DNA from 2 places in the Aquamicrobium ahrensii genome. Region 2 is predicted to be linked to the other one. Evidence: predicted binding sites of a transcription regulator. Region 2 holds the regulator's gene; the other holds the start of a gene.
What was found. The regulator LexA, encoded in region 2, represses DNA repair genes until DNA is damaged. The targets are predictions, from matches to a motif close to TGTTCNNNNTGTGTTCNG.
Positions count from the first base shown of each region.

Region 1: a site for LexA is predicted at 1,679-1,696, ahead of ABID44_RS12415 (DNA recombination protein RmuC). Genes of this name have one in related genera too.

Region 1 is NZ_JBEPMN010000009.1:25,049-29,645, reverse strand. It holds gene sugE (quaternary ammonium compound efflux SMR transporter SugE) at 1-70, opposite strand, end outside; gene ABID44_RS12415 (DNA recombination protein RmuC) at 399-1,646, opposite strand; gene def (peptide deformylase) at 1,749-2,279, shown strand; gene fmt (methionyl-tRNA formyltransferase) at 2,283-3,218, shown strand; gene ABID44_RS12400 (GNAT family N-acetyltransferase) at 3,215-3,718, shown strand; gene truA (tRNA pseudouridine(38-40) synthase TruA) at 3,727-4,479, shown strand; gene ABID44_RS12390 (transporter) at 4,484-4,597, opposite strand, start outside.
Region 2 is NZ_JBEPMN010000001.1:172,978-177,574, forward strand. It holds gene ABID44_RS00900 (ComEC/Rec2 family competence protein) at 1-1,441, shown strand, start outside; gene lexA (transcriptional repressor LexA) at 1,623-2,342, opposite strand; gene ABID44_RS00910 (molybdopterin molybdotransferase MoeA) at 2,457-3,662, opposite strand; gene moaC (cyclic pyranopterin monophosphate synthase MoaC) at 3,664-4,164, opposite strand; gene trpC (indole-3-glycerol phosphate synthase TrpC) at 4,169-4,597, opposite strand, start outside.

The DNA of each region.
Region 1 (4,597 bases), on a different contig from region 2:
CCGTGTATTTGAGGCCTATCGCCCAGCCCACCTCGAACAGACCGGCGATGAAAAGCAGGAACCAGCTCATGGAACGCTCCGTCATATGGCGGGTCGTCCCGGCCGGAAACAGGGATTTCAGGCCTCCAACCGGTCCTGAAACCATGGGGTCGTCCCCACCATCCGGGACATAAGGCGGGATCGGGACGGGATCAAGCGCCGCTATGGCATTGCAGCAATGCGGGGAACGCGGAGCGCGGAAATGTCCGGGCGTTCCGGCTCAGCTACGCTTGCTCCACAGCTCTTCGGGAGATCGGCCGCCGCCAGACCACGGGTTCCGACCCGTCTTTCGGCTCCCGGGAACGGGCGGCGGATTCCGGTAAAGGGCAGCTTCCGCCCGAAATCTCAAATGGTCCCGCCTATTCGGCTTCCTCGACAATCCGCAGCCGCAATTGCCCGGTCCTGGAAGCGGCCACGGGGCCGGCTTCATGGTCATCCTTGCCGGCAGCCGCTTCAGCGGCGGCGCCTCCAACTTCCAGCGCCTCGATCTTCTGGCCGCGCCGCGTCACCTTCGACGTGGAGACGAGAATGTCGTCGATGTCCTTCGACGCCTGTCCGAAATGCGTTTGCAGCTTGCGCACCCGCTCGTCCAGCCGGCCCACATCCTCCATCAGCCGGACCACCTCGCCCTGGATGACATGCGCCTGCTCGCGCATGCGGGCATCCTTGAGGATCGCCTGTATGACCTGGATCGACAGCATCAGAAGGGATGGGGAAACGATGACGATGCGCGAGCGGTGCGCGCGCTGCACCAGCGCTTCAAAATTTTCGTGGATTTCGGCGAAAACAGATTCAGACGGCACGAACATGAAGGCCGTGTCCTGCGTTTCCCCCCGCAGGAGGTATTTGCCGGCGATGTCGCGGATGTGAATTTCAACGTCGCGCCGGAAAGCCTGCGCCGCCGCTTTCTGCATCTCGCCCGTTTCGGCGGCGCGAATTGCGTTCCAGGCCTCCAGCGGGAATTTGGCGTCGATGACCAGCGAGGGCGCGTCGTTGGGCATTTTCACAAGGCAATCCGGCCGGTTGCCGTTGGACAGGGTGGCCTGGAATTCATAGGAGCCCATCGGCAGCCCGTCGGCGACGATCGCTTCCATGCGCGACTGGCCGAATGCGCCGCGCGTCTGCTTGTCGGAGAGGATCGCCTGAAGCTGCACCACCTGTCCGGCCAGCGCCTGTATGTTGTTCTGCGCGCTGTCGATGGTGGCCAGCCTCTCCTGCAATCTGGCGAGGTTCTCATGTGTGGCGCGGGTCTGCTCGCTGATGGTCTGGCCCAGCCGTCCGCTCATGGCGTCGAGGCGCTGGCCAAGCGATTGCGTCAGCTCCGCCTGCCGGGAGCCGAACACTTCGGCGATCGCGCCCATGCGACCCTGCATCTCGGCCTGACTGCGCATGATTTCGGCCATGCGCGTTTCCGCGTCGCGGGCGTTGTCGGCCGCTTCCGCCGCGGCTTCGGTACGAGCCTTCGATGCGCGCCACAGCGCGGCGATCATCGCTGCCAGAAGAATGGCGAAGAGAAGAACGACGAAAGTCAGCAATTGCCCGAGCGTGAACGTGCTTGCGCCGAGCCGCGCGATCGGCAGGGAAAAAGGACTTTGCAGGTCGTTCATCCACGCACCATAGCAGATTCGCCTTTCGCGACCAGATCAAAACGTGAACACGCGCCAACCTTCCCGGTTGACGGGGAACTGGCGAGGTCTTACGTGAGCGCAATGACCATCAAGCCGCTCATCATTCTTCCCGATCCCTTGCTGCGACAGGTGTCCAGACCGGTCGAGCGTGTCGACGAATCGCTGCGCAAGCTGGCCGACGACATGCTGGAGACGATGTACGACGCGCCGGGCATCGGCCTCGCTGCAATCCAGGTCGGCCTGCCGCTGCGGCTTCTGGTGATCGACCTCGCCAAGGAAGACGACGAGCCGGCTCCGCATGTTTTCGTCAACCCGGAAATCCTGCACAGCAGCGACGAGCGCTCCGTTTACGAAGAGGGCTGCCTGTCGATCCCGGAATATTACGCCGAGGTCGAGCGGCCCGCCTCCGTGCGGGTGAAATATGTCGATCGGGACGGAGAGGCGCGGGAAATGGCGGCGGAGGGGCTGATGGCGACCTGCCTCCAGCACGAGATCGATCATCTCAACGGCGTGCTGTTCATCGACCACATCTCCAAGCTGAAGCGCGATATCGTCATGCGCAAGTTCCGCAAGCTGGCCCGCGACAAGCCGGCCGGCCGTCTCGTCGGCTGAACCATGGCGTTGCGCGTCGTTTTCATGGGCACGCCGGATTTCTCCGTGCCCACCCTGCGCGCTATCGCCGAAGCGGGCCACGAGATCGTTGCGGTCTATACGCAGCCGCCGCGCGCGGCCGGGCGGCGCGGGCTGGAACTTACCCCTTCGCCGGTTCAGCGTGAGGCCGAAAGGCTGGGCATTGCGGTTTTCACACCGCTTTCGCTTAAGGGAACGGACGAGCAGGTGGCCTTGCGGGCGCTGAACGCCGATGTGGCGGTTGTCGTCGCCTATGGCCTGCTCCTGCCCCGCGCCATTCTCGATGCGCCCCGGCTTGGTTGTCTCAACGGCCATGCGTCGCTTCTGCCGCGCTGGCGCGGCGCGGCTCCCATCCAGCGCGCGATCATGGCCGGGGACACGGAAACCGGCGTCATGGTGATGCGCATGGAGGAAGGGCTGGACACCGGCCCGGTGGGGCTGGCCCACAGGATCGCCATCGGCGCGGACATGACCGCTGGTGAGTTGCACGACGCCCTGATGCCGGCTTGCGCCGGGCTGATGGTGGAAGCGCTGGCGAAGATGGAGGCGGGAACGCTGGCCTTTTCCCCGCAGCCGGAAGACGGGGCTCTCTACGCGAAAAAGATAGGCAAGGCGGAAACGCGGATTGACTGGAGCCGTCCCGCGCAGGAGGTGCACGATCACATACGCGGCCTGTCTCCGTTTCCGGGTAGCTGGTGCGAGTTCGGGACGGGCGGCAGGCCCGAACGCCTGAAGCTGCTGCGCTCGACGCTGACGGCAGGGGCGGGCGAGCCGGGCACAGTGCTCGACGATGCGCTCGCCGTCGCCTGCGGCGAGGGCGCGGTGCGGCTTATCGAAGTGCAGCGTGCGGGCGCGCGTCCTGTTTCCGCCGGCGAGTTTCTGCGCGGCGCGCGGCTCGTCCCCGGTGGGAAGCTCTCATGAGCACCATCCGTACAGTCCGGCCGGGCGATCGCGCAGCCATCCGCATGGTCGAGGCAAGCGCTTTTGGCCGTGACGACGAGGCCGATCTGGTCGATGCGCTGGTGGCCGCCGGCGATGCGGTGCTCGAACTGGTCGCAGAGCAGGACGGGCAGATCGTCGGCCATATTCTGTTCACCCGGCTTGGCGTGAGGGGTCATGCGCAAGACGCCAGCGCCGTCGCACTTGCGCCACTGGCTGTTCTGCCGCAATTCCAGAACGGCGGCATCGGCGGCGCGCTGATCAAAGAGGCGCACGGGCTTTTGCGGGGCCGGGGCGAAAGCCTTTCGGTGGTGCTGGGAGATCCCGCCTATTATGGCCGCTTCGGCTATCGTCATGACCGCGCCTCGCGGTTCGATAGTGTTTTCCAATGCAAGGAGCTGATGGCGCTGGCCTGGGGCGAAGCCCCGGTAGGCGGCCGGCTCGTCTATCCACCGGCCTTCGGCCCCGAAGCGTCCGCCTGAGCGCCGCCATGCCGCGCTACAGGATCGATCTCGAATATGACGGCGGGCCATATGCGGGCTGGCAGCGGCAGGCCGACCTGCCAACCGTCCAGCAGGCGGTTGAGGAGGCCATTTTCAGGCTAAGCGGCGAAACGGTTTCGATCCGCGGCGCGGGCCGCACCGATGCCGGTGTGCATGCGACTGCGCAGGTCGCCCATGTCGATCTTGTCAGGGAATGGCGTGGCGATACGGTGCGCGACGCGCTGAACGCCCATCTCCGGAAGGCGGGCGAACGCGTGGCGGTTCTCAAGGCGGCCAGGGTGAGCGCGGATTTTGACGCGCGCTTTTCGGCGGTCGGCAGGCATTACCTCTACCGGATTTCCAACCGTCGCGCACCGCCGGCGCTGGGCAAGGGCAAGGTTTGGTGGGTCCCCAAAACACTCGACGCCGGGGCCATGCACGAGGCCGCGCAGTTCCTCCTCGGCCGGCACGACTTCACCACCTTCCGCTCGGCGCAGTGTCAGGCCAGCAGCCCGATACGCACGCTTGACCGGCTTGACGTGACGCGTCTCGGCGACGAGATCGAAATCAGGGCTTCCGCCCGCTCCTTCCTGCACAATCAGGTGCGCTCCATGGTCGGCTCGCTGAAACGTGTGGGCGACGGCGCGTGGAGCGCCGCCGATCTCAAGGCGGCGCTGGAGGCGGCGGCGCGTGCCGCCTGCGGGCAGGTCGCGCCTCCCGACGGGCTCTATCTGATCGGGGTGGATTATCCGGCAGACTGAGGATTTATCCCGGAACCACGATCCCCAGCAGCGACTGCAGGGTGAACAACACGATCAGCGACGCCACGAACATGCCGGCGAACACCGCCGAGCCGATTGGCGCTCCCTTGCCGATGGC
Region 2 (4,597 bases):
GTTTGCGCTGTTTCCGGATTTTTCGTCCCGTCGACCGGTCAGGAAATATGCGGCGTTGACGGCGCTGTTCGCCATCATCGCCTATCTGCTGATTTCCGGAATGGTGGTCGCCGCAGTTCGCTCTTTCATCATGCTGGCGGTGATGCTGATCGCCATTCTGTTCGATCGAAGCGCGCTCACTATGCGCAACCTCGCCATTTCCGCCATCATCGTCATTCTCGTAACGCCGCATGAGGTTGTGGGCCCAAGTTTCCAGATGTCGTTTGCGGCGACCGCCGCACTTGTTGGGGCCTATGCGGCGTGGTCCGATTATCGCGCCCGACGCGTTTCGGCGGGAGTTCCCGCAAAGCGCTCGCTCGCCAGTGCACTTCTGCATCGATTTGCCGTCATGATGATCGGGCTCGCCGCCACTTCGATCGTCGCTGGCATCGCGACAACACTTTACGCAGCCTGGCACTTCCAGCGTGTGGCGCCACTCAGCCTGCTGGCGAACCTCGCAGTCATGCCCGTCGTTTCGATCATCGTCATGCCGTTTGCGGTTTTCGCGTCCATAGCCATGCCTTTCGGGCTGGATGGCCCGTTTCTGTATGTGATGGGGCAGGGTCTGACTGTAATGATCCATCTGTCAGAACGGATCGCCGACCTGTCGCCCATTGATGCGGTCGGCCTGATTTCGGCAGCTTCCGTCCTTTTAGCAAGCATAGCGCTCGTGATCGCGACCATGGCGACGACATGGCTGCGATGGGTTTCGGCGCCGTTTGCGGTGGCGAGTCTGATGATGCTGATTGAAGAACGCACACCGGACATTCTGATTTCGGAAGACGCGCGGTTGCTCGCCGTCACCATGGAGAATGGCGAGATCGCCGTTAACCGTCCGCGCCCCAACGCCTTCACCATGGATAATTGGCGGCGGGCTCTCGATGCGCAAGGCGTGCAGGCGCCGGAGCGACGCAAACAAAAGGATCGGAACGATCTCGCGCTGAAAATGAAGGACGGTGGCGAGGAATCCACCGCAGGCGCAGGATTTCGATGCGCGGACAGGGTTTGCGTGACACACCACCCTTCAGGCGCGCAGATCGTGCAGGCGTCCGATACCGATACTGCCCGCGCCTTCTGCGATACGGCGAGCCTTATCGTGATCGAAGACCCAACGGCAAGAAATCCCTGCCGCAATGCCGGTCTCGCCGTCATCACCCGCCGCCAACTGGCGCAAAAGGGCAGTGCGGCGGTATTCCTGCCGGCAGGCTTTTCATCGAACGGCGCAGCATCCACGAGACCAAAGCCCGAAATACACTTCTCCATCGAGGGAGACTATCGCCCATGGCATACCCAGCGCCGATTTTCCCGGGAGGCGCGCGGCATGCCACCCTACCAGCGGAAAGTGGCCACCCCCAAGCCTGCAAATTCTCCGGAAGGTGGCCTGACGCGCGAATCGGAATAAAGAACAAGCCCGTCCAGAATGCACGCGATGGCCGCCCGCTCCAGGATCAAGCCGCCAACGTGTAATACCTAACCTGATTTAGAAGGTTAGCCTTATATCGTTTGGTTTTCTCGATATTTTTCTTTAAAAGATACATGCACCTTCTGAAGACCGGCTTTCGTCGAAGGGCTTCCACTTTCTATCAGTAGCGACGGATCAATCCGACAAGCCTGCCTTGCACCTTCACCCGGTCGGGTCCGAAGATACGCGTCTCATAGGCTGGATTGGCCGCTTCAAGGGCAATGGAAGCACCCTTGCGGCGGAAACGTTTCAGGGTGGCTTCCTCGTCATCCACCAGCGCGACCACGATGTCACCCGGCGTCGCCGTGTCACCATTGCGGATGATGACCGTATCGCCCTCAAAGATACCCGCCTCGATCATCGAATCGCCTTTGACCTCCAGCGCATAGTGTTCGCCGCTGGAGAGCATTTCCGGAGGCACGGAAATGGAGTGCGTCTTATGCTGGATCGCATCGATCGGCACGCCGGCGGCGATCCGTCCCATAACCGGAATGGAAACGGCCGAACCCGAATCGTCGTCATTGCTGGCGATCTGGAGTTTGCGGGTTTCTTTAGCCGGCTGCCCGAGACTGCCCTGAATGACGCTTGGGGAAAATTTTCGCGCGCTGTTGAGGCCGGGCGCAATGGAATCGGGCAAACGCAACACTTCGAGCGCCCGGGCGCGATTGGGCAGGCGGCGAATGAAGCCGCGTTCCTCCAAGGCGGTGATGAGCCGGTGAATGCCGGATTTGGAAGCGAGATCCAGCGCCTCCTTCATCTCGTCGAATGAAGGCGGAATACCGCTCTCTTTCATTCGTTCATGAATGAAGAGCAGCAATTCATGTTGCTTGCGCGTCAGCATCGGTTCCCCCGGCAGCGGTGAATCCAGAATTGGAAAACAAACCCGGAACAAACACTATATGTTCCAGTTGTGTTCCGCAACCGTTTAAAGTTTAATGAATGAATTGAGAATTCGTTAGTCGATGAGCAGAACCGGGCACGGCTCGCCGGCTGCGAGCGGATCTGCGAATGGAGCCCGGACGATCAGGCCGCCGGCTGCCGCCATCACGCGCAGCATGGAGGAATCCTGCATTTCGAACGGCGTGGCCACAAGCTTTCCATCGCGCTCCTCAAGCCTCGCGCGCACATAATCCTGCCGGTGATCGTTGGCGCTCATGTCGGCCCCAAGGATAGCGGCGCGCATGTCCTGCCGGAACGGCTTTCCTCCAAGACGGGCAAGCAGCGGTTTGAGGAAAAGCTGGGAGCAAACGAGGCTGGCCACCGGATTGCCGGGCAGACCAAGACATCTGATCTCGCCCATCCTGCCGAACATCAGCGGCTTGCCGGGGCGCATGGCGATCTTCCAGAAATCGAGCGTCATGCCTTCCCCGGTCAAAACCTCGTGAACGAGGTCGTGATCGCCAACGGAAGCGCCGCCGGACGTAACGATAACATCTGCCCCCGCCGCCACCGCTTCCCTGACCAGCGCTGCCGTGGCGTCCCTCCGGTCGGGGGCGATACCGAGATCAAGCACTTCCGCGCCGGCGGCGCGGGCGCAGGCTGCGATGCCATAGGCGTTCGAGGAGATGATCTGGCCAGGCCCGGTTGCGCTGCCGGGCGGGCGCAACTCGTCTCCGGTGGCGATGATGGCGACCAGCGGGCGCTTCACCACCGAAAGGCTGGGATGGTTGGCGGACGCAGCCAGCGACAATGCTGCAGGACCGAGCAGGCGGCCTTTCTCGATCAGCAGGTCGCCTTCCATGAAGTCGATACCGGCGCGCCGGACATTGCGGCCCGCTACCGTGGTCTCGAGCAGTTCTATGATGCCCGGCGCCGCAACCTTCACATTCTCTTGAATGACGACAGTGTCGACGCCGGCGGGAAGGGGCGCGCCGGTGAAGATGCGTACGCATTCTCCCTTGCCCACGGTCCCGGAAAAGGTGCTGCCGGCGGCAATTTCGCCAATCACTGCGAGCCGGTTTCCAATTGCGCCTGCATCGACCCCGTGGGCGGCGTAGCCGTCCATGGCGGAGGCGTGGAACGGCGGCTGCGTGCGAAGCGCCGTTACCGGTTCAGCCAGCACCCGGTCGTAAGCCTGATCGAGGGGAACCCGTTCGGCAGTCAGAGGCTCGACACCCTGCAGAAGGCGCTCCAGCGCCGTCTCCATCGGAACCAGAGCCATGTCAGCTTTCCGCCTCATAGTCGCCGGACTTGCCCCCGGTCTTTGAAAGCAACCTGACGTCCGAGATAACCATGCCACGATCCACGGCTTTGGCCATGTCGTAGATGGTGAGGCAGGCGACGGAAGCGGCTGTCAGAGCCTCCATTTCCACCCCGGTCTTGCCGGTCACCCGCGCCATCGCCCGCACCCTGAGGCCGGGCAGGGCGTGGTCCGGTTCGATCTCCACCGTGACCTTCGTCAACAGCAGCGGGTGGCAAAGCGGAATGAGTTCATGCGCTTTCTTTGCCGCCATGATGCCGGCGATTCGGGCCGTGCCAAGAACGTCGCCCTTCTTCGCATTGCCTTCGACAATCATTGCCAGCGTTTCGGCCTGCATGCGCACGACGCCCTCGGCGACCGCCTCGCGAATTGTTTCGGCCTTGTCGCCAACATCCACCATATGCGCCTCCCCCATCGTTCCGATATGGGTGAGGCCGCTTTTGGCGGGTGGTGTATTGGTCATCGCCTCAAGCTCCCGGAGCGTCCAGCCCCAGCAAAATGCGCGTTGCAGCGGTGACGTCTTCCTGCCGCATCAGGCTTTCGCCGACGAGGAAGGCGCCAATTCCGCTGGCGGCCAGCCTCTTGCAATCCTCATTGGTGAAGATGCCGCTTTCGCCCACCAGCAGCCGATCCGCCGGAACCATGGGAGCCAGCCGCTCGCTGGTTTCGAGGCTGGTTTCGAAGGTGCGCAGATTGCGGTTGTTGATGCCCAGAAGACGGGATGAGAGACGCAGCGCGCGCTCCATTTCCTCCTCGTCGTGAACTTCGATCAACACATCCATGCCGAGCGAAAACGCGGTGTCTTCAAGCGCGCGAGCCGTTTCGTCGTCCACGCTCGCCATGATGATGAGAATGGCGTCCGCGCCCCAGGCGCGCGCCTCATGCACCTGATAGGT